Regions from separate parts of the Psychrobacillus sp. INOP01 genome, predicted to be linked through region 2. Evidence: riboswitches for the same ligand, from Rfam matches in the RefSeq annotation. Region 2 holds a riboswitch; the other holds the start of a gene.
What was found. Region 2 has a riboswitch for FMN ahead of ribE (riboflavin synthase). Riboswitches for the same ligand answer to the same signal wherever they lie in the genome.

Region 1 (10,625 bases), 220 kb from region 2:
TTGCTGCATCTATTAGTCTGTTATTCACAAGTGGTAATGCTGTGCGTGGTGCGGTAATTGTGCTTCGTGATATGACCGAACAGCATCGTTTAGATAAAATGAGATCAGATTTTATAGCCAACGTTTCGCATGAGCTCAGAACACCTATTTCGATGCTTCAAGGCTATTCAGAAGCAATAATAGATAATGTCATAACAACCGAAGACGATAAAAATGAAATGATCCGTATTATATATGATGAGTCTAAGCGAATGGGAAGACTAGTAACTGAATTGTTAGACTTGGCACGCCTAGAATCAGGTTATTTGAGTATTTATAAAGAGAAAGTTTCTGTTGTTCCGACATTTGAACGAATAACACAAAAATTTGATCAGGTTGCCAAAGAAAAAGATATTAGATTGAACTTTGAGCATAACTTAACAGAAGACTTGTTGATGGAACTTGATGAGGACCGAATGGAACAAGTGCTAACTAATTTGATCGATAATGCTCTTAGGCATACGAAAGAGAATGGCTCTGTTACCGTCCAAATAAGTAAGACAGATGCTCAATTTGTTATAAAGGTAATTGACACTGGGTATGGGATTCCAAAAGAAGATCTTCCTTATGTCTTCGAACGTTTTTATAAAGCTGATAAGGCTAGAACAAGAGGAAAAAGTGGCACTGGCTTAGGATTGGCTATCGCAAAAAATATTGTGGAAAGACATGATGGTGTCTTAACTGCAGAAAGCGAGATAGGGGTAGGTACATCCTTTATTATAAATTTACCAATAAAGTGAACCTTCAATCAGTGTGGGATTCTTCATCTCCACTGATTGTAAATAAGATTTAGGCTATAACGTAGCGTTATGCTGCAATGTCATCTTATTGTCCCGTAGCTCGCAGTTATCTCTCCCACTTAAACTTGGTTGCTAAGACCTAGCCTTGAAGTGTGTGTCCTAAAACGTACAGGACGTACTATTGCCGATGTTGCCATAGGACGTGGCGACTTGAATCGGCCTGCCCGTAAATAAGTGATAAAAGCCGTGTAACAAAAACGGACTTGAAACGACTAATTGAAAGAACGGGGGGAGCCTATGAATGACTCCGTTTTCCACCGCTTGTATGATACATATCATCAAGATGTTTTTCAGTTTCTCATATATTTGGTGAAAAATAGACAAACTGCGGAAGACTTGGTCCAAGAAGTATATGTACGAGTACTTAAAGCTTATAGTAGCTTCGAGGGAAAAAGTTCAGAAAAAACATGGTTATTTTCAATAGCAAAAAATATAGCAATTGACCATTTTAGAAAACAGGCCGTCAGAAAAAAGAGGTTATTCGACTCATTTGACTGGGAAACGATGCAACTTGCATCTTCAGATATGCTACCGGAAGATTTAGTACAACTTAATGATGAGATGAGAACATTATTAGTTGCATTGGATGATTGTACTGGGGATCAGAAAATGGTAATTATCATGCGGTATTTCCAGGAGCTTTCGATTGCGGAAACGTCAGAAATTCTAAATTGGTCGGAAGGGAAAGTGAAGACAACGCAACATCGTGCAATAAAAGCACTTCGTGAGCGATTATCTGATAAGCAAAAGGAGGCAGATGTTCATCATGAGTGAGAAAAAACCAGAAGATCGTGTATTAGATGAACTATTAAATAATATGCCTAAGTTTACAGATAAACGCTCGAAGGATGAAATATACCAACGGATAAAGTCGGAGATAGAAACTCAGGAGAAAACTGAAAATAGGAAGCGTATAGGAGTTTCAATGAATAAATGGATGCCTTATATCATTTCCGTAGCATCCGTATTAATATTAACAGTTCTCGTCTCCTCATATATAAATAATAATGAGAGTTCCACCAATGATAAGGCTGCAGAGTCATCAACGGCAAACGATAATATGAGAACGATGGAAATATATGAAGAAGCCACTGTTGGTGACGTAGAAGAGGAAAAGTCAAATGATATGTCGGTTATGTCTGGAAAAGTAGCGGCTCCGTTTGAAATAGTTCCGCTTGGTAGTCCATATACTTCAGTTTACGAGAATGATTTAAATGGCGGAACAGTTTTTCATTTTTCTCTGTTAGAAAATGCTCTTTCTGTACCAATCACGATTGTAATTCCTAAGGAACAAATAGAAAATAATTTTCCAAGCAAGACACCGAATAGCTTGGAGCTATATGAAAAATATGCGTTTGGGATTGATGAAACTTCCCTTGGATTCCAAGAATATCATCCTTACAAAGGCTACTTTTTGGTTGATGGTAAAATGTTAAAGCATTATTTACCAGTAGATCATGGTTACGATACTGCCCCTGGAGCAGCGGCACCATATCTCTCTTCTATCAATGAAATTTTTAGTGATTTTGATTCATTATTAAGAGTAAATGAAGACGGCTCACCGATTGAATGGGATCAGGTCGGGACTTTAGATGAACCTGTGGTATTAACAGGTTCAGAGAAAAAGGTAAATTATTTTGCGTATAAGGCTTTTAACGAAGAGACTTATTTAACACCTAATTTTAATAATACATTCACTACACTAACAGAAGCTTTGATAGGTATGAAAAATCCGGAAAATGATATTTATACTTCTGTTATACCGAATGATGTTACTTATACAGTACAAGAGGATAAAGGTTTTGTAGTGCACTTCGATGAACCTTTAAACTTGGAATCATTTGATGCGGGTGAGGCATCTCGATTTATAGAAGCTTTTTCCTTAACAGCTGCAAGCTTTAATCAATCCATTCAATTAGAGAATGTCGTACAAGAAAATTGGAATGGAATAGATATGACTAGCCCACTTCCAGTTCCAATTGGACCGAATGGTTTTACTATGCAAACCAAATAAATTTCGTAAAATGCCATTGCTTATTAAATTAAGCATGGCATTTTTTGTTTTGAAGTGCTTTTCAACCTAATAGAAATTGTGCAAATAGCCCATAAATAACCTACCGAGGAGTAAAAAAGAGTCGAAAGCCCGCCCATTCAGGTTCACATATAACCCACAAATAATGCGAAATAACCAATATATTTGTTATTATAGCCCATGTAACTTCTATGAATCAGTGTAAATTAGTCGGAAAAGGTTATAAATTTTTCTGGATTATGGATTATTAATTGTTTTGAAACAAAACATATTAAGCTGTTTCCTAATTACAAACAGGTCTGTTGCATATATTGTTTTTATTTGATAAAATGTTATTAATTCAAGATAATTCTTGAAGGACAATAAAATATTGATTCATCTTCGGGGCAGGGTGCAATTCCCGACCGGCGGTATTAGAAATTTATTTCTTCAGCCCGCGAACCTTAACAGGTTGATTTGGTTAAATTCCAAAGCCGACAGTATAGTCTGGATGGGAGAAGGTGAAGGTGCAGTCGTTTTTCGTATGCTTATACGGATACGCTTATTTAAGTGTACCTTGTTTCTCCCTTGGACTTTATTAGTTCAAGGGATTCTTTAAGTATGCAAACGTGCTGAACCTTTCTTCTTGTGGAGTGAATCGCAAAAGGAGAGAGGATTTTATGTTAAAAGGCAAAACGCGGATGCTTATAGCAGTCGCAATGCTTAGTAGTATTTCTTTTGTTTTAATGCTACTTGCATTTCCATTACCGGTTTTACCGGCTTATTTGAAGGTGGACTTTAGTGATATACCAGCTTTAATCGCTGCAATCACGATGGGTCCGGTAGCAGGAATTCTAGTTGCATTTTTAAAAAATGTGTTAGATTGGCTATTTGCAGGGAGTCCAACTGGTGTACCTGTGGGACATATGGCTAACTTTGTAACTAGTATATTGTTTTTAGCACCTGTGTATCTGATTTACCGTAAAGTTACTACGTCAAAAGGGATTATGGTTGGTCTTGGAGCAGGTACAGTCTCTATGGCGATTGGAATGAGTGTATTAAATTATTATGTGTTCTTACCTATGTACACTTATTTCTTAAATTTCCCAATGGAAACAGGTTCTGCCTTGTTTAATACTATCATATTCGGTATATTACCTTTTAATTTGATTAAAGGTATATTAGTAACTATTGTGATGATTGTATTATTCAAACGAATGAAACCATTGCTTGATAAGGTAACTAATTCATATATGAAACCTAATACAAATTAACAAAAGGTTGTTTCTCCATTAGGAGGAACAACCTTTTTTAAGAGGAAAAAAATGAAGTGATTAAGAGAAAATGCTCCAATCAGAGTAATTTGGAGTGTAATACTCTGATTTCCGTTCCACGCGTAGGCCAACAGGATGTTGGTCACGAAGGCGTTGCCACACGAGGTGGCGTCTTAGCCAGCGTTCCTTTGTCTCCATCTGAAATGGAAATCACTAGTACTATTCATTATTTAAACTATCATGAATTCAGTGGTTACAAGACATTATTATATACTTTCTTAATCTTTAAAAAATGGTGATCATGACAAAGTCACAACCACCATTCAATATACTATTCGTATTTCAGTGCGTCGCCTTCGAAAGACTCATCTGCTACTTTAATAGAATCAGTAGGACAACCCTCAAATGCATCTTCCATATCCTCCATTAGTTCTTCTGGAACTTCTGTTGTACCCATGTTATCATCTAAAATAACGAAGGCAATACCTTCATCATCATAATCATAAATATCTGGGGCAGCGGCTCCACAAGCTCCGCATGCAATACATGTATCTTTATCTACAATTGTATATTTTGCCATTATTATATTCTCTCCTTTGTAACTACTAAAACGAATATGCTATCGTATTCATTCTAAAGATGTTTTCCATACATTTCAACCAAAATACTTCAGAAAAGAGAGGTATTCCTATGCATTTTCATCAAATATTACTATTTATTATACATAAAATAACCGGTCAACGTTCTGAGAATGCTCCATATTATTTATTAAAAGGCAAAAAGTCAGGGCAAACTATTCAAGATGTGACATATTTTCAACTTCATGCTTTTTTCTCTATCCTTCCACAATTATCGAAGGAAGATTATGATACAGCGATTAATGATTTGTTTAAAGAAGAGTTTATCCAGTTAAACGAATCACTTGTCTATATAACTAACAAAGGAGTAAAAGCATTACCTCAAGATAAAAAGCTTCGCTTAAACGGTTGGCAATATAGAGGTAAGGAACAAATCTTTTGGAAAAGAATCGACTTGGTTGTCCAAACGCTATCACAGTTTCAAGCAAATGAGAAAAAATTTGTACCAAATCAAAAGGATATTGCTAATCAGCATTTTGTTAAAGACTTTTTAATTCAGCATAATTTTCGTCACTCCAACTTAAAGAATGATATTAAGCAAGAAATATTTCATTTACTTGAAAATTCTACTTTAGATGACATACACAGAACATTATTTGTTTATAGATTCAGCGGCTATAACAAAACTGGTTTGACATGGGAACAACTGGCTCGCTACTATCAAATGACTGATTTGGATATCAAAATTACTTTTTTAGAATGCTTACATTGTATGTTAGACAATATTTCGATGGAGACAAGTCCTCGGTTATTCGATTTAGCTAAAGATATTCATATTGATTCACCTCTAACTGAATCTGCTTTTAGAACAAATAGCCTATTTGAGAAGGGATATTCTATTGAACAAATTGCTAGAATAAGAAAGTTGAAGATTAACACAATAGAGGATCATGTTATTGAAATAGTCTCAAACAATAAAAACTTCTCTATTTCACCTTTTATTTCTAGTGAGCAAGTAGAAGGAATTCTTCATCTATCAAACGAGTTACATACAAAAAAACTTACATTAATAAAAGACAGATTACCAGAAGTTAGTTACTTTCAAGTGCGTTTAGCATTGACAAAGGGAGAACAAATTCATGAATAAATTATATGAAATTCTTCAGAAAAAGTTCGGCCATGCAAACTTCCGAGAAGGTCAACAAGAAGTAATTGAGCAAATTATAGATGGAAAAGATGTTGTCGCTATACTTCCTACTGGCATGGGAAAATCCCTTCTCTATCAGCTACCAGCTTACCTAATGGAAGGAACTGTGATTATAGTCTCGCCTCTTTTATCTCTTATGCAGGATCAAGTGGAGCAATTGAAAATACTAGGGGAAAAAAGAGTTATTGCCATCAATTCATTTTTACCATTTCAGGAAAGAGAATTGGCGATACGCCAGCTAGCTGATTATAAATTCATATTCACTTCACCAGAGATGCTGCAAAATGAACAATTTAACCAAGCGCTTAGAAATCTTTCCATCGCATATGTCGTGGCCGATGAAGCGCACTGTATTTCTCAGTGGGGATTTGATTTTCGACCTGATTATTTAAGAATATCCAATTGGTTACATTCACTAAAAACTGTGAACGTTCTTGCGTTAACAGCAACTGCGACAAAAGAAGTTGTGGGGGATATTAAAAAGACTTTACGGATGAAAAAACCATTTGAATACATTCATTCACTTGATCGACCTGCTATTGCATATGAAATGGTCGAGGTAGAAAATCATCTAGAAAAAATGAACTGGATTATAGGTAGAGTCACCACAACAGAAGGTCCAGGGATAATTTATACTCAATCACGTAAAAAGACGGAAGTTTATGCAGAGATGCTACGAGAACAAGGAATTTCTGTTGCCTATTACCATGCCAAAATGGAGCAAAGTGACCGGATATTAATCCAGCAACAGTTCCAGCAAGGGCAATTAGATTGGATTTGTGCGACTAACGCCTTTGGAATGGGTATCCACAAAGATAATATTAGACAAATTATTCATGATCATATTCCTACATCTGTAGCAGGTTATATGCAGGAGGTTGGTAGGGCTGCTAGAGATGGCAATCAAGCAATCGCCTCTCTTTTATATACTTCTACGGATGTTGACCAAACTTTTTACGTAGCTATGCAAGACTTTCCAGAGGAGCAAGACATTCATATTGCTTATCACTCTGAGTATTCTGAAGTCGAACAGGCAGAGACTACAGCACGTATTCTAACTTATTGGAAAGAGCAATTAAATGAACAAGAAACTATTCAATTATTTAAGCAAATTAAACAAAAAAAGTGGCAGGATATACAAAGTTTTTACTCGATGATACAAAACGATATTTGTTTACGTCAGCAGCTACTACATTTTTTTGACCAACCATTGATAGAAAAACCTTACTATTGTTGTTCCAAATGTAAGTTAGACGTTTCAAGCATCTTACGAAAAAGATCAGATGAAAAAAATGACCAAGACGAATTGAATTGGAAGGATAGACTAAATTCTCTCCTCCCATCTTAATACTTTTGTTAAGTTTACTTTTTCTACAATATTCGTCATAATAGAAGTAGAAATGAAGGTAGAAATGGAGTTTGAATAAAATGAACCAAGATGATTATCAAAAAAAAATCGACGAACATCGACAATCCATTGGACAAGATGACGATTCCAATGAAATGAGAAGAAGTAGAAGTTCAAATAAGAAACCAAAGAAAAAATCTAGAAACTTATTAATTCCTACTGTCTTTTGTATTTTTATATTAATACCAGTTAGTATCTTTATTTATGTGCAATTTTTCTATGAAGCTGATCCAGATAAAGCAGAAGTAGTAAAAAATGATACGATACATGTTGAAACACAGACAATTAATAATGGAACAGAAAAAGAGGATACTCCTAAAGAAGAAGCAGATGTCAAAGAAGAAGTAGAAACTCCAGTAGTAACTACTCCTAAAGAAACAGAGCAATCAGTTAAAGAACCAAAAGAGGAAGTTACTGAAGAGCCAAAGAAAGAACCAACTCCAGTAGAGAAAACAGAGCCTACCGATGTGGCCGGTTCTAAAACGCATATAGTAAAGGAAAATGAAACACTATATCGTATAGCCGTAAATTATTATAATGATCCATCAGCAGTCGAAAAAATAAAGTCTGCAAATGGTCTAACATCGAATGAAATTGCAGTTGGACAAAAGCTAGTGCTCCCTTAAACGTAAAGAAAGAAGGATATTTTTCACAAATGTTGAATATATAAAGTATATCCTAAGTTGGAAGAGGTGCTAATATGTTTGTAAAAAGTGTGATGATCCCAAAAGAAAAATGTATAACTGTTCAAGTGGATACGACGGTATCGTCGGCTCTCCGTAAATTAGAAGAAAAAGAAATGGATGCTTTACCGATTCTAGATAATGGAAAATATGTAGGTATGTTCAATAAGTACCTTTTGTATAAAGCTCATTTCTATAGCAGTCTTGATAATGACGCTTTCATGGAGCAAACAAAAGTAACAGATATTATGACGAACGAAGACATATTTGTTCGCTACGAGGAAGTTTTTGAAAATGCAATGATTAAGCTTCATGATTTTCCAGTCATAGCTGTGGTTGAGGAAGGGAAATTTCTTGGATTGGTCACCCGTTATGACGCAGTTGAACAATTTAAAAGTGCATTTGGTATGAATAGTAAAGGAACACGTATTACATTCACTTCTGTGGAATCGGAGGGGCGGATTCAAAAAATGACGGATGTGCTTCATAAATATCATGCCTCAGTCATTTCAATCGTTACTTTTGATGAAACAGATAAACTATTTAGACGTATTGTATTAAAGATTGAAAACGATTCAAAGATAGATCGGATTTTAGCTGATCTAGAAAAGTCAGGGTTTCGTGTTTTACATATTGACAAAGAAGAGTAGAATTATCAATATTAGACACGAATGTAGGACAGGGGAATTTCCCTGTCCTTTTCCATGTTGTTTGGGGGGATATACTTGATTGGATGGATAATTGGTATTGTATTGGTTATATTTTTTAGTATTTTTTTGTATATGTTATTTTTAGCTTTTCAAACAAATGTTCATACCCACTCTTTATTAATTGACGAATGGACGAAGGACAGTCAATTTCATATTTTTTTCATATCTGATATCCATCGGAGAAAATTAAGTGAGAAACTTATTCAAAACCTCATCGGAAAAGTAGATATAGTAATAATTGGAGGAGATTTGACAGAAAGAGGCGTCCCGTTAAAACGGACTAATGAAAATATTAAGAATCTTGCCAAGTTAGGTAGTACCTGTTACGTGTTCGGTAACAATGATCGAGAAGTTGGGGAACAAAACTTACGGAGTATCTTAGATGCCCATGACGTTCATATATTGGAAAATAGCTCAGTTAAATTTGAAAAAAACAATTATTCTGTTCGTATAGTTGGGATTAATGATGGATTTGCGGGGAATGTAAAAATATATGAGGCGTACAAAGACGTTGAAGAATCGGATGTCATCATTTTTGCAACCCATGCTCCTGTGTATTTCAATAATGCCAAAAAGATAAGTAAGCCACATCTTCTTTTAGCTGGTCATCTTCATGGTGGGCAAATACGCTTTGGACCATTTGGGATTTATGAAAAGGGAAGCTATCGTGAAAAAGAAAATAGTGCAGAGCTCATTAGTAATGGGTATGGAACAACAGCTGTTCCATTGAGACTTGGTGCAAAATCGGAATGTCATCTAGTAACGATTAGTGGAAGACATTAAGTGAATAAAAGAAAGGAAGTTTTTTTGTGTATCAACAGGTAGATGTATTAATAGTTGGGGGAGGACCTTGTGGGTTAGCAACTGCTATTTCTACGCAAAATATTGGATTAAAAACCGTTGTAATCGAGAAAGGGAATGTGGTTGAGGCTATTTATAACTATCCCACACATCAGACTTTTTTTAGTACTAGTGAGAAATTATCAATTGGCGGAGTTCCATTTATAGTAGAGGAGAGAAAGCCAAAAAGAAACCAAGCGCTAGTCTACTATAGAGAAGTGGCAAAACTAAATAATATTGATGTCCATAAGTATGAACAGGTGCAAAAAGTAGAGAAACAAGAAAAAAATTTTAAGGTACACACTTCTAAGGAAACTTATGTGGCAACATATGTAGTCATTGCAACTGGTTATTATGATCACCCGAACTATATGAACATTCCTGGTGAAGAATTAGCGAAGGTACATCATTATTTTAAAGAGGGGCATCCATACTTCGGTTTAGATGTTTTAGTGATAGGTGGGAAAAATTCGGCTATCGATGCAGCTCTAGAACTAAACAAAGCTGGAGCTAATGTGACTGTAGTTTATCGTGGAAGCGAGTATTCGCCAAGTATAAAACCATGGGTCCTTCCTGAGTTTGATGGTCTCGTTAGAAATAATGAAGTACAAATGCATTTTAATACAGAAGTATTAAAAATTAGCGCATCTAATGTAATATTAAAAAATAGTCAAACAGGAGAATTCCAAATACGAAATGATAATGTATTTGCAATGACTGGTTATCATCCAGATCATGCATTTTTAAAGCAAATGGGTATTCAAATCGATGAAGCTACAGGAAGACCAGCTTTTAATTCAGAAACGATGGAAACGAATGTAGAAGGAATTTTCATTGCTGGTGTTATTGCTGCTGGTAATAACGCAAATGAAATTTTTATTGAAAATGGACGTTTCCACGGGGAGCAAATTGCAAAAGAGATAAAAAGAAAACAAGACGACAAGTAATGATTATTTAATCGTCAAAGATTTAAGTGGCGTTCCATAGTCCGAGTCTATAGAAAATCATCCCTAAATTTTTGAATTAGGGGTGATTTTTTTGTTTTATTTTAAACTAGGACGAAAGCCGAAATCGG
Region 2 (10,625 bases):
TCAAAAGGTTTGCCATCTCAATAGCTGAGATTGCTGCATCGTATCCTTTGTTTCCAGCTTTTGTACCTGCCCGTTCTATTGCTTGCTCAATGGATTCTGTTGTAACAATACCGAAAATAACCGGTACCCCAGTTTGTAAACCTACCTGTGCAATTCCTTTTGCCGCCTCATTGCATACATAATCATAGTGTGTGGTAGATCCTCTTATTACAGTTCCAAGACCAATGACAGCATCGTAATTATGGGATTCAGCCATTTTTTTCGCAATAAAAGGAACTTCAAATACACCAGGAACCCAAGCAACCTCAATGTTATCATCTGCTATTCCATGACGTTTTAATCCATCAATTGCACCATCAACTAACTTTGCATTGATGAAATCATTAAAACGCCCTACGACAATACCTATTTTCAAATCTGTGCCAATTAAATTTGCTTCTATTGTTTTTACCATTTTATTCTCTCCTTTAGCTAGCTTTAATATTTATTAAATAACTTGATAATTCTTCGATTGTTACAATTTTCATATGGAATTGTTGGGCAAATTCAAGTAAATCCGGTAGACGTGCCATTGATCCGTCATCTTTCATAATTTCACAAATTACACCTGCTTTAGCTGAAGCACAAAGTGTTCCAAAATCCACTGCAGCCTCTGTATGTCCACGTCTTTCTAATACACCACCAGGCTTTGCAATTAGTGGGAAGACATGTCCAGGTCGCTTAAATTGAAGTGCACTTGCTTGTGGATTAATGACTTGCAGCATTGTTTCTGAACGATCGAATGCACTAATACCTGTAGATGTGGTCTCGTGATCAATCGACACAGTGAATGCAGTTTGATGAAAATCTGTATTGTTAGAAACCATCGGTTGTAATTGCAATTCCTGTGCGATTTCCTCATGAATTGGCATACAAATCAATCCTCGACCATACTTGGCCATGAAATTAATATTTTCTGGTGTTGCAAATTCTGCTAAGCAAAGGAAATCACCTTCGTTTTCGCGGTTTTCATCATCTACTAAAATAATGAGCTTTCCTTGTTTTAGATCCGAAATTGCTTCTTCTATCGTATTTAGCATGTTATTATCTCCTTAAAAACCGTTCTGCTTTAAAAAATCTCGTGTAATAGTCGATTCCTTATTTGTAACATATTGATGCATATACTTTCCTAGCATGTCACATTCAATATTGACTAGTTCACGCTCTTTTTTCATCCCTAGGACGGTCTCCTTATTTGTATGGGGAATTAGGGACACGGTTATTGTCGATTTATTTATTTCAAAAATCGTTAAGCTTGTGCCATCAATCGTAATGGAGCCCTTTGGTATACAAAAGTGACTCACTTCTTCTGGTACACTTATATCAATATAAACTGCATTTGCAGTAGGACGTTTCTTCAAAATTGTACCGACTCCGTCAACGTGCCCTGAAACGAAATGACCACCAAATCGACCATTTGCCGCCATTGCTCTTTCTAAGTTTACAGCTGAACCACTGTTTAATAATTTTGTTGTAGTCGCGTGAAACGTTTCTGGCATAACATCTACTGTAAATTGGAATTGTGAAAACTCAATTACTGTTAAACAAACACCATTCACTGCGATACTATCACCTAATTTTATGTCTTCTAAAATTCGTTCGGCACGTATAACAAGTTGCATACTGCTTGCACTTTTTTGAACGTTCTTTACTGTGCCTAGCTCTTCAATAATTCCTGTAAACATTGCTTCCTCCTTTTACTAAGTATTTTAAGGCGAAAATTGTAAATCCCATATAAATAAAAAACTCCGTACACATAGGTGTCGGAGGAAAATTAGGTAGATTCAAATAAGCCTTTTGTCATTAACTCTCAAAAAGCATTGAACTACTCCTTCTCCCATCCAGACTGTAACTGTCGGCTTTGGATTTACACCAAATCATGCGTTTTACGGCTCACAGGCTCTGAGATTACTCTCTTACTGTCGATTGGGACTTTCACCCGACCCCGAAGGATAATTATTCAATTAAAAAACGCATCCAAAATTTATCGGATGCGAGAGAAGTCATACTTTAATAAGCCCTTTCGTTACGTTTTTTTTTAGCAGAACTAAAAAAACCTAGACAATAGGCGACCTACTCCTTCTCCCATCCAGACTGTAACTGTCGGCTTTGGACTCACACCAAATCATGCGTTTTACGGCTCACAGGCTCTGAGATTACTCTCTTACTGTCGATTGGGACTTTCACCCGACCCCGAAGGATAATTATTCAATTAAAAAACGCATCCAAAATTTATCGGATGCGAGAGAAGTCATACTTTAATAAGCCCTTTCGTTAAGTCTTTTTAGCAGAACTAAAAAAACCTAGACAATAGGCGACCTACTCCTTCTCCCATCCAGACTGTAACTGTCGGCTTTGGATTCACACCAAATCATGCGTTTTACGGCTCACAGGCTCCGAGATTACTCTCTTACTGTCGATTGGGACTTTCACCCGACCCCGAAGGATAATTTATTTAACTGATATTAGAATAGCAAGACTTGAATTTATTTGCAAGGAAGTTAGACTTTTATTACGATGACTCACCCTTATCTAAAAAATAATAAAATAAGAAAACGATATAAAAAAACGCCAATTCCCTCATTTAAAGGTAATTGACGAATTACAAATTTGTGTAAATAGAAGGTTATATTGACAATCTTTTATTTTTCATACCATTTAATATTTTCTTCTGTATGCTTAAATATTGGTCAAGCTCCTCCTCGGTTAATTCTTCAAATAACTCCACATATATTTCTTCACCTAGTTTTTGTGCTTCAATTAGAGCTGATTGACCTTTAGCGGTTATCTTCAGATGGATCGTCCTGCGATCTTCTTCATCATACAGTCGTTCAGCAAGCTCAAATTTCACAAGTTTTGATGAAATATTGGTTATTGCTCCTTTTGAATATTGAAGAATGTCTGCTAATTCACTTTGTTTTTTCGGTCCATTTGTACGTAACTGAGCTAATACTAAAATTGCTGATATTCCAACTGGATATGCAAACTTAGAGGAAAACTTGACAATATTTTCGTTTGAAATTAATTCACTTGAATGAATAAGTTTAAATAAATTTGTTTTTTCCATACAAATCACTCTTATTTAGCGGAGCATGATGGATCCGCCATCCACCATCATTGTTTGACCTGTCATATACCTAGAGTCCTCACTTGCTAAAAACACAGCTACACGACCAATATCCTCTTCCACATCACCAAAGCGACCCATTGGAATTTTACTTACTACAGATTCATAATATTCAGGTTGTGCTTGTGCCCATGCTTGTACCCCTTCTGAGTTTGCCAGCGGACTAATGATATTTACATTAATGCCAAAGCGACCCCATTCATTTGCTGCAACTCGAGATATTCCGCGAATAGCTTCTTTTGCAGCTGCATATGCCGCTTGTGTTTCATGCCCGGCCAGCCCTGCTCCAGAAGCAAAGTTAATAATATTTCCTTTCGTTTCTTTTAGATAAGGAAGTGCTGCCTGCATCAAATAGAATGTAGGATAAAATCCAGTACCAAATGATAGGTCTAGATCAGCTTGTGTAATGTTCTCAAACGTCAATTGTTTCGATGCATGTGCATTATTCACAAGTACATCTATCTTACCGTACTTATCAACTACTGTTTTAATGATATTAGGTAAGTTTTCACGATCCATAAGATCAGCTTTTACAAACATAGATTTTGGAGAAATTTCTTGCAATAATTTTTCACTTGCATTTCCTGTTTCATCATTAACATCTACAATCGTAACGATTGCTCCTTCTTTCACCATTGCTTTTGCCATTCCGAACCCAATTCCTCCGGCACCACCAGTAATAATTACAACTTTGTCTTGAAGTTTACTCATTCGTAACACTCCTTTAATAAATTTTTATTTCCAATATAGTTTAACACTAAACTATTTATCGATAAACTAATATGTTTTATAACTTATCGAAGTTCTATATCTTTTAGAAAATCATAAAATACATAGATTCTAATTTAGAAAAAAAGGGGGAAATGGAAATGTTTGCAGTTCATTTTATGGAGAAAAATATAATTGTTTTAACTCAAGTATTAAGAGTTATCCCTGCAGTAGATGAGGAACTAAAAATTAAAGGAAGAAAAGGCAAAATAATTAGCGTTCAAGAAACAGAAGAAAATGGTATCCGAGTACAAGTAGAATTTGAAAAAGTTGTGGATAAAAATAAAACTTCTATTAAGGATCTTGGGAAGAAAAAACGATAATAATTTCTATACAATAAATACCCGTTAAATGATTAAATACTCATTTAACGGGTATTTTGTATTAGTGAATATCTCGTTTTTTGAAGCTACCACCTCTTACTTCTGCCACTTCAGTGATAACAACAAAAGCAGTTGGGTCCATTTCTTTAATAATCGTTATTAATTTGTTTTCTTCCATTCGAGTGATTACACATGTGACAATGTCCATTGTTTCATTAGAAAAACCACCACGGCCACTGGAATATGTAACACCACGACCTAAACGATCCTGAATTGCAGAACCAATTTCCTCCGATTTTTTACTAACAATCCGAACAGATTTTGAATTTTCAAGTCCTACTTGAATAACGTCTATAACAATTTTAGCTATGTAATAAGTTGTAGCTGAATATAGAGCACTTTCTAATCCATAAATAAAACCTGCACCTACGAAAATAAACGCATTTATGAAAAGAATAATATCTCCTACTGAAAAAGGTACTTTGCGAGAAACAAGGACTGCGAGAACTTCTGCTCCATCGAGTGCTCCACCGTTACGTAGGACAACTCCAATACCAACACCTAGCATAACACCACCAGAAATTACTACTAATAAGGGATCCTGTGCACTTAAAATTGGCTCAATATGATGCATTAAAACTGTAGATATAGATAATGATGCAATCCCAATAATACTCATTATTGCGAAGGTTTTACCGACTTGTTTATAACCTAAGTACACAAACGGAATATTTAACACAAATAATAATACTCCAAGAGGAATGTTAAATAAGTACATACCCATGATACTAACTCCTGTTACTCCACCATCAATAACTGAGTTCGGTATTAAAACTGCTTCAAGTGCATAAGCCGCAATTGCTGCACCTATTACAATCATAATTATTTTACGGATTGTGTCCGCCACTTTGTTCTTTTGCATACGCTTGAAAAACTCCCTTATAATAAACAGATTGAACAAAGATTGTTCATTTTATAATTTTAAAGAAAAAATAGGTTGGTTACAAGTCAGAATCTTACTACCAAGCACTATTAGTACACATAATACAATTGTGAATTTGAAACACAACCATAAGACAAGCCTGTAAACTTATAACGTTTACAGGCTTGTCTTTCGCTTTTATTAGGTACCACAAAATGTTTTGTATGGTCCTGAGGTATCTAGAGGAAGTGAAGTATAGTCCAAATATTCCGAATTATAATCGTAAGGGTTGGATATTACTTTAAGAAGATTCTCTAATACACTATAGTCTTCTTTAACCACAGCTGCTTCAAGTGCTTCTTCTACCCGGTGATTACGGGGAATGACTACAGGGTTACTTTTTTGCATTAGTTGCTTTATAAATTCTTTAGATACTTCTTGTTTTTCTAATCTAGCTTGCCAAGTTTCATGCCACTGTTCAAAGTCCTTTTTGCCAACCAAAACTGTCTCTTCTAATTTACCGAGAGTCAATAAGCGGAATGTATTAGTATAGTCTGCTCCATATTTCTTCAAAAGTTGAAGTAAGTTATCAATTAATGAAATATCCTCTTCTTCTATATTAAAAATCCCTAGCTTATTTCCCATTCCTGTTAGCCAGTGTGCTTCATACTTTTCCGGAAAAGTTGTCATCGCTTCTTGCGCTTGTTCCAGAGCCTCATCCTGGTCTTCATGAATAAGAGGCAATAAGCTTTCTGCTAATCTTGCTAAGTTCCAAGCGGCAATATTCGGTTGATTTTCATAAGCATAACGACCATGAGTATCAATTGAGCTAAATACTGTTTTAGGGTTATAAATGTCCATAAAAGCACATGGACCATAATCGATTGTCTCCCCACTTATTGTCATGTTATCAGTATTCATCACTCCATGAATAAAACCGACAAGTTGCCATTTGGCTATTAAAGCGGCCTGGCGTTCAATCACTTCTTGAAGTAATAAAAGATAACGATTTTCTTTATCCATAAATATTGGATAATGTCTCTCTATTGCATAATCTGCTAATGCCTTTAGATCGTCTATACTTCCCCATTTTGCAGCATATTGAAATGTACCTACTCGTAGATGACTTGCAGCTATACGCGTCATAATAGCACCGGGTTGGACAACTTCCCGCATAATATCTTCCCCAGTGATGACTACGGCGAGGCTACGTGTTGTTGGAATACCAAGCCCATGCATAGATTCACTAATAATATATTCACGTAGCATTGGTCCAAGTCCTGCTCGACCATCTCCGCCTCGTGAATATGGTGTCCTACCAGAGCCTTTCAACTGTATATCAAATAGTTCTCCTGAGGGCGTAATTTGTTCACCAAGCAATAGAGCTCTTCCATCACCTAGCATAGTAAAATGTCCAAATTGATGTCCAGCATAAGCCTGTGCTAATGGTATACCACCTTCTAATGCGCGATTACCTGCGAGTTCTTCAACACTTTGTCTACTTTTTAGTGCGTTAGTATCTAACCCTAACGAAGTTGCCAATACATCATTTAAGATGACTAATTTTGGATCGCTTACAGGATTTACATTAATAGCTGTAAACATTATATGGGGAAGGCTGGTATAGGTATTTTCCAGGTTCCAACCTACTTTTATATTATCTTCTGTCATCGTATCATCCTATCTGTATAGTGATAAAATCAGACTTGTTACTTTTCTCTATATTATTATACACTTACTTGGTGAAAATACGCTTTTCTTGCTTCTATCTTATAATTTGAGAAAAACCGGGCTAAAAGATGCTCTGTCCTTTCCGTTCAAACCCTGTTTCTATTGTTTTCGAAGGTCTTTGTACAGACGTTTTGCTATATGATTACCGAATGAATTTTTAGGGATGCTGGTTGGTTGTGACTAACGTCACAACCAACCAGCATCCCTTTTTTCGGTAATCTTATAGCGTTTGTCCCGCTTTAACGGGCAGTACACTCCCATTTCGATGTTTGACCTAAGCGACAAAAGCATAAGCGGGAGATAACTGCCCGTAAAACAATCCTATCATCTAAGCGATAAGCGAGGCTAAATCTTATGGTGGAGTACTACACACTAATTGATTGTAGTGAAAGGTGGCGACTCCGGCAGGATCAGTGAGACAGATGAACCATCACATCGACGCGCAAGCGACGGTGATGGTTCATCGCTCACCCTGCGGAGGCCAACAGGATGTTGGTCACGAAGGCGTTGCGCTCGCGTGGTGGCGTTCTTAGCCTTCGTTCCTTTGTCTCCACCTGAAACGGAAATCAGTTGTATTATTCATTCTTTAAGGTCCCATTAAAGGCATCCCATGAATTACTAAACAAATAATTTTTTATTCAAAAAAACAATTAAGGTCACAATAACCAATAGTAAACCTGAAATAACAAATACTGCTCTTACACCAATTAGATCAGTAGTAATTCCGATAACTAGAGCTGATACACCAAATATCCCACTACCTACAGTTCCGAGTGAGGTATATACAGTAACAAGTTTTTCTATAGCAACACTTCGTTGAATAACTGTTTCCTGTGGGATATTTTTTACTTGGCTGAATAGGCCAATACTTGCCGAAAGAAATAAAGCAATTACAGGATGACTAATAGAGCCGAATACTATCGTCAGCATCCCACTTATCAGCGCACCAAAACAAATAAAATAAAATTTATATTTTTCTACTAAGTCAGGAAATTTTAAACAGTAAAGACTTCCAACCAAAAATCCTATAAAAAATGATCCATTTATAAAACCCCACCATTGTTCTCCTGCTGCAAGTACCTCTTCCACATATACGTAAACAATTGCTGCAATCCACACTGTCCCCGCTATTGTCTCAATCATATCCATCTGCATGATCTTTCTTAATACTGGCGTAGCACCTATACTTCTCCATCCTTCAGTGAGCTTTGACCAGAAGGTAGCTTCTTTTTCTTTTTCTTCTTCATATTTTACATGTTGAAGAAGACTTAAAGTTATACTTGATATTAAAAACAAGAAACTGACAATCATAATCATTTGGATAGGGCTTACAGCAAGAAGTAACAGACCACCAAAAAGCCAAGCGACTATTTGAATCATTTGTGTAAGTGTTTCCAGCATACCATTTGCTTTAACAAGTAATCTATCTTCTACGTAATAAGGTAGAAAAGTCCGCATGATAGGATTGGCACACCCATCAAAAAAACCAATTAATCCGATTATGAAGTAAATGACCCAATAATTAGATCCATTTAAAAATACATGGACAAATATTAATAGTCCGACTAACAATACAGTTTTGAAGCCTTGAGTCCAGACTAACAATGTTTTTAAACGATATTTCCCAAGCAATAATGGAGTTAATAAGTTGGAAAGAAACATTGCAGAGGTTATCGTAAATGGAACCATGGCTGATATTGCGGCTGAGCTTGTTAAATTATATAAAATACTAATTACACTAACTATATAAAATATATCCCCAAGATTGGCTATAGATTGCCCTGTTACTAATAAAATAAAATTCTTATTTGACTTCATTCTAATCCCCCACATTAAATTTCACGTTTTTTTTAACATGATTTTAGGGATCAGATTGGACAATTCATATACCAGGCTCCTTTTTCAAGCAAGCGGAAGGAACTTAGGGGGATTTGCAAAGTTCCTTCATTTCCTCGCTTCATTTTTCCAAATTATATCATTTTTAAAGTTAATCCACCATTCGTTTTTTATACACAATAGCTGTCAATAGATAGACCAACACTGCCCAAATCACAATTACGGCTAGGTTTGAAAATACATCACCGAACCCTGCTCCCTGTTCCACTTTTGTTGCAAGTTCGATGAGCTGAATATTTGGTAAATATTCAGCTACCTGCAATATTGGATACTTATCAGCCCATTCCGTTACAAATGATCCCATTGTAAAAATTGTAATGACAGGAAGGACAATTACAGAGGATTCCATAACTGATTTTGCAATAAGTCCCAGTAAAGTTCCTAATCCAATGAAGAAAATAGATGAAATAATAATTGCAACTGCAACGATTGCGATGTTAGCTGGACGATATTCTGATAAATATGCACAGAGGAAAACTATAGCAATGGTTAATATAAATGATAACAAGCTCTTACCGCCAAGAATTTCTAATGTGCTAGCGGGAGATAGCATAAGTCCGCGAAGAGTATTCTTTTCTTTTTCTTCTGCTATTAAACAGCATTGAACGTATGTACCAACCATTGTAAATGTCATATTAATAATCATAAAATGAGCTTGAATTGAATCTATTCCCATTCTTTCGTATAATGCAGCCAAAATTAGAGGTAAAAAAATAACGATTGACACTGCTATATTTCTTGAAAAATCCTTAAAATCTTTTTGAAAAATTGCATTTACTCTCTTCCATGAAAACGTCATACCAATTCTCCTCCAGTCACCTTTACAAATATGTCTCCTAAAGTTGGTTCGTTTGAATGTACGGTTTGAATTTGATTTTCTTTCATAAGCTGGAACATTTCTTCTGCACCAACTGAATCCTTTTGGAGTACAATTTTTTCATTGTTCAACAATTCTACAGTTAAGGTCCCATCAGCGAATGGTTTTTTCAGCTCACTCGGCTTATCTAAAAGCTGAATTTTCCCCTTGTGAAGGAAAGCTACTCGATCACACAGTGTATCTGCCTCCTGCATGTCATGAGTAGTCAGGAAAATCGTTGTTCCTCTATTGTTTAACGCTCGTAAGCCGTTGTATATATGTAGTGTATTTACTGGGTCTAATGCAGAGGTCGGTTCATCTAAAAATAACAACTCAGGATCGTGTAATATCGCTCTAGCTAAGTTGACTCGCTGTGTCATTCCTTTAGATAAAGTAGAAATCTTCTTCTTTCCCGCTTCTTTTAAATTCACAAACGCCAGTGCCTCATCCACCTTAGAAATGGGTAAATCATACAGTTTACAGTAAAGCTGAAGATTTTCAATTATTGAGAGTCTTCCATATAACCCACTATTATCTGTTAGAACACCGAATTTTTTCCGAGCTTTTGGATTTTTCAGGACAGACACGTTCTCTCCAAAAACGAAAGCATCTCCTTCTGTTGCATTTAATTGTCCCGTTAAGATTTTAATAGTTGTTGTTTTACCAGATCCACTAGGTCCAAGAAATCCAAAAATCTCTCCCTTTTTTACTTCAAATTGAACATCTTCTATTGCTTTAAAATTTGAATAGTATTTTGCTAGGCCCTTCACTTCGATTGCATTTTCCAATTGAAACCCTCCTAATTGTTTGTTGAGCATTTTGTATGAACAACTTAAGATTAAGAGATATTCTCATTAAAAACCTTATATTTCAGGTGAATGGAGTTAAAATTGGGGTGAATGGAGCTTATTTGAGGCCCAACATTCCCTTTAAATCTGCCATTTTCGTCTTCGAAAGTGGAAC

Region 1: linked by a shared signal. The riboswitch ahead of KD050_RS19265 (ECF transporter S component) and the one ahead of ribE (riboflavin synthase) in region 2 are both predicted to bind FMN.

Annotation. Positions count from the first base shown of each region.
Region 1 covers NZ_CP073315.1:3,920,075-3,930,699, forward strand. Annotated here, with positions in the region: gene KD050_RS19250 (ATP-binding protein) at 1-779, shown strand, start outside; gene sigX (RNA polymerase sigma factor SigX) at 1,077-1,613, shown strand; gene KD050_RS19260 (hypothetical protein) at 1,606-2,853, shown strand; FMN riboswitch at 3,245-3,377, shown strand; gene KD050_RS19265 (ECF transporter S component) at 3,531-4,124, shown strand; gene KD050_RS19270 (ferredoxin) at 4,456-4,704, opposite strand; gene KD050_RS19275 (YpbB family protein) at 4,815-5,849, shown strand; gene KD050_RS19280 (RecQ family ATP-dependent DNA helicase) at 5,842-7,257, shown strand; gene KD050_RS19285 (LysM peptidoglycan-binding domain-containing protein) at 7,338-7,943, shown strand; gene KD050_RS19290 (CBS domain-containing protein) at 8,018-8,650, shown strand; gene KD050_RS19295 (metallophosphoesterase) at 8,726-9,493, shown strand; gene KD050_RS19300 (YpdA family putative bacillithiol disulfide reductase) at 9,520-10,497, shown strand.
Region 2 covers NZ_CP073315.1:3,696,124-3,706,748, reverse strand. Annotated here, with positions in the region: gene ribE (6,7-dimethyl-8-ribityllumazine synthase) at 1-454, opposite strand, end outside; partial or broken gene ribB (3,4-dihydroxy-2-butanone-4-phosphate synthase) at 492-1,079, opposite strand; gene ribE (riboflavin synthase) at 1,092-1,724, opposite strand; FMN riboswitch at 1,865-1,996, opposite strand; FMN riboswitch at 2,113-2,244, opposite strand; FMN riboswitch at 2,359-2,490, opposite strand; gene KD050_RS18065 (MarR family transcriptional regulator) at 2,666-3,106, opposite strand; gene KD050_RS18060 (SDR family NAD(P)-dependent oxidoreductase) at 3,122-3,877, opposite strand; gene KD050_RS18055 (hypothetical protein) at 4,036-4,257, shown strand; gene KD050_RS18050 (YitT family protein) at 4,319-5,179, opposite strand; gene KD050_RS18045 (protein adenylyltransferase SelO) at 5,381-6,850, opposite strand; gene KD050_RS18040 (MFS transporter) at 7,529-8,728, opposite strand; gene KD050_RS18035 (ABC transporter permease) at 8,898-9,605, opposite strand; gene KD050_RS18030 (ABC transporter ATP-binding protein) at 9,602-10,450, opposite strand; gene KD050_RS18025 (LytTR family transcriptional regulator DNA-binding domain-containing protein) at 10,569-10,625, opposite strand, start outside.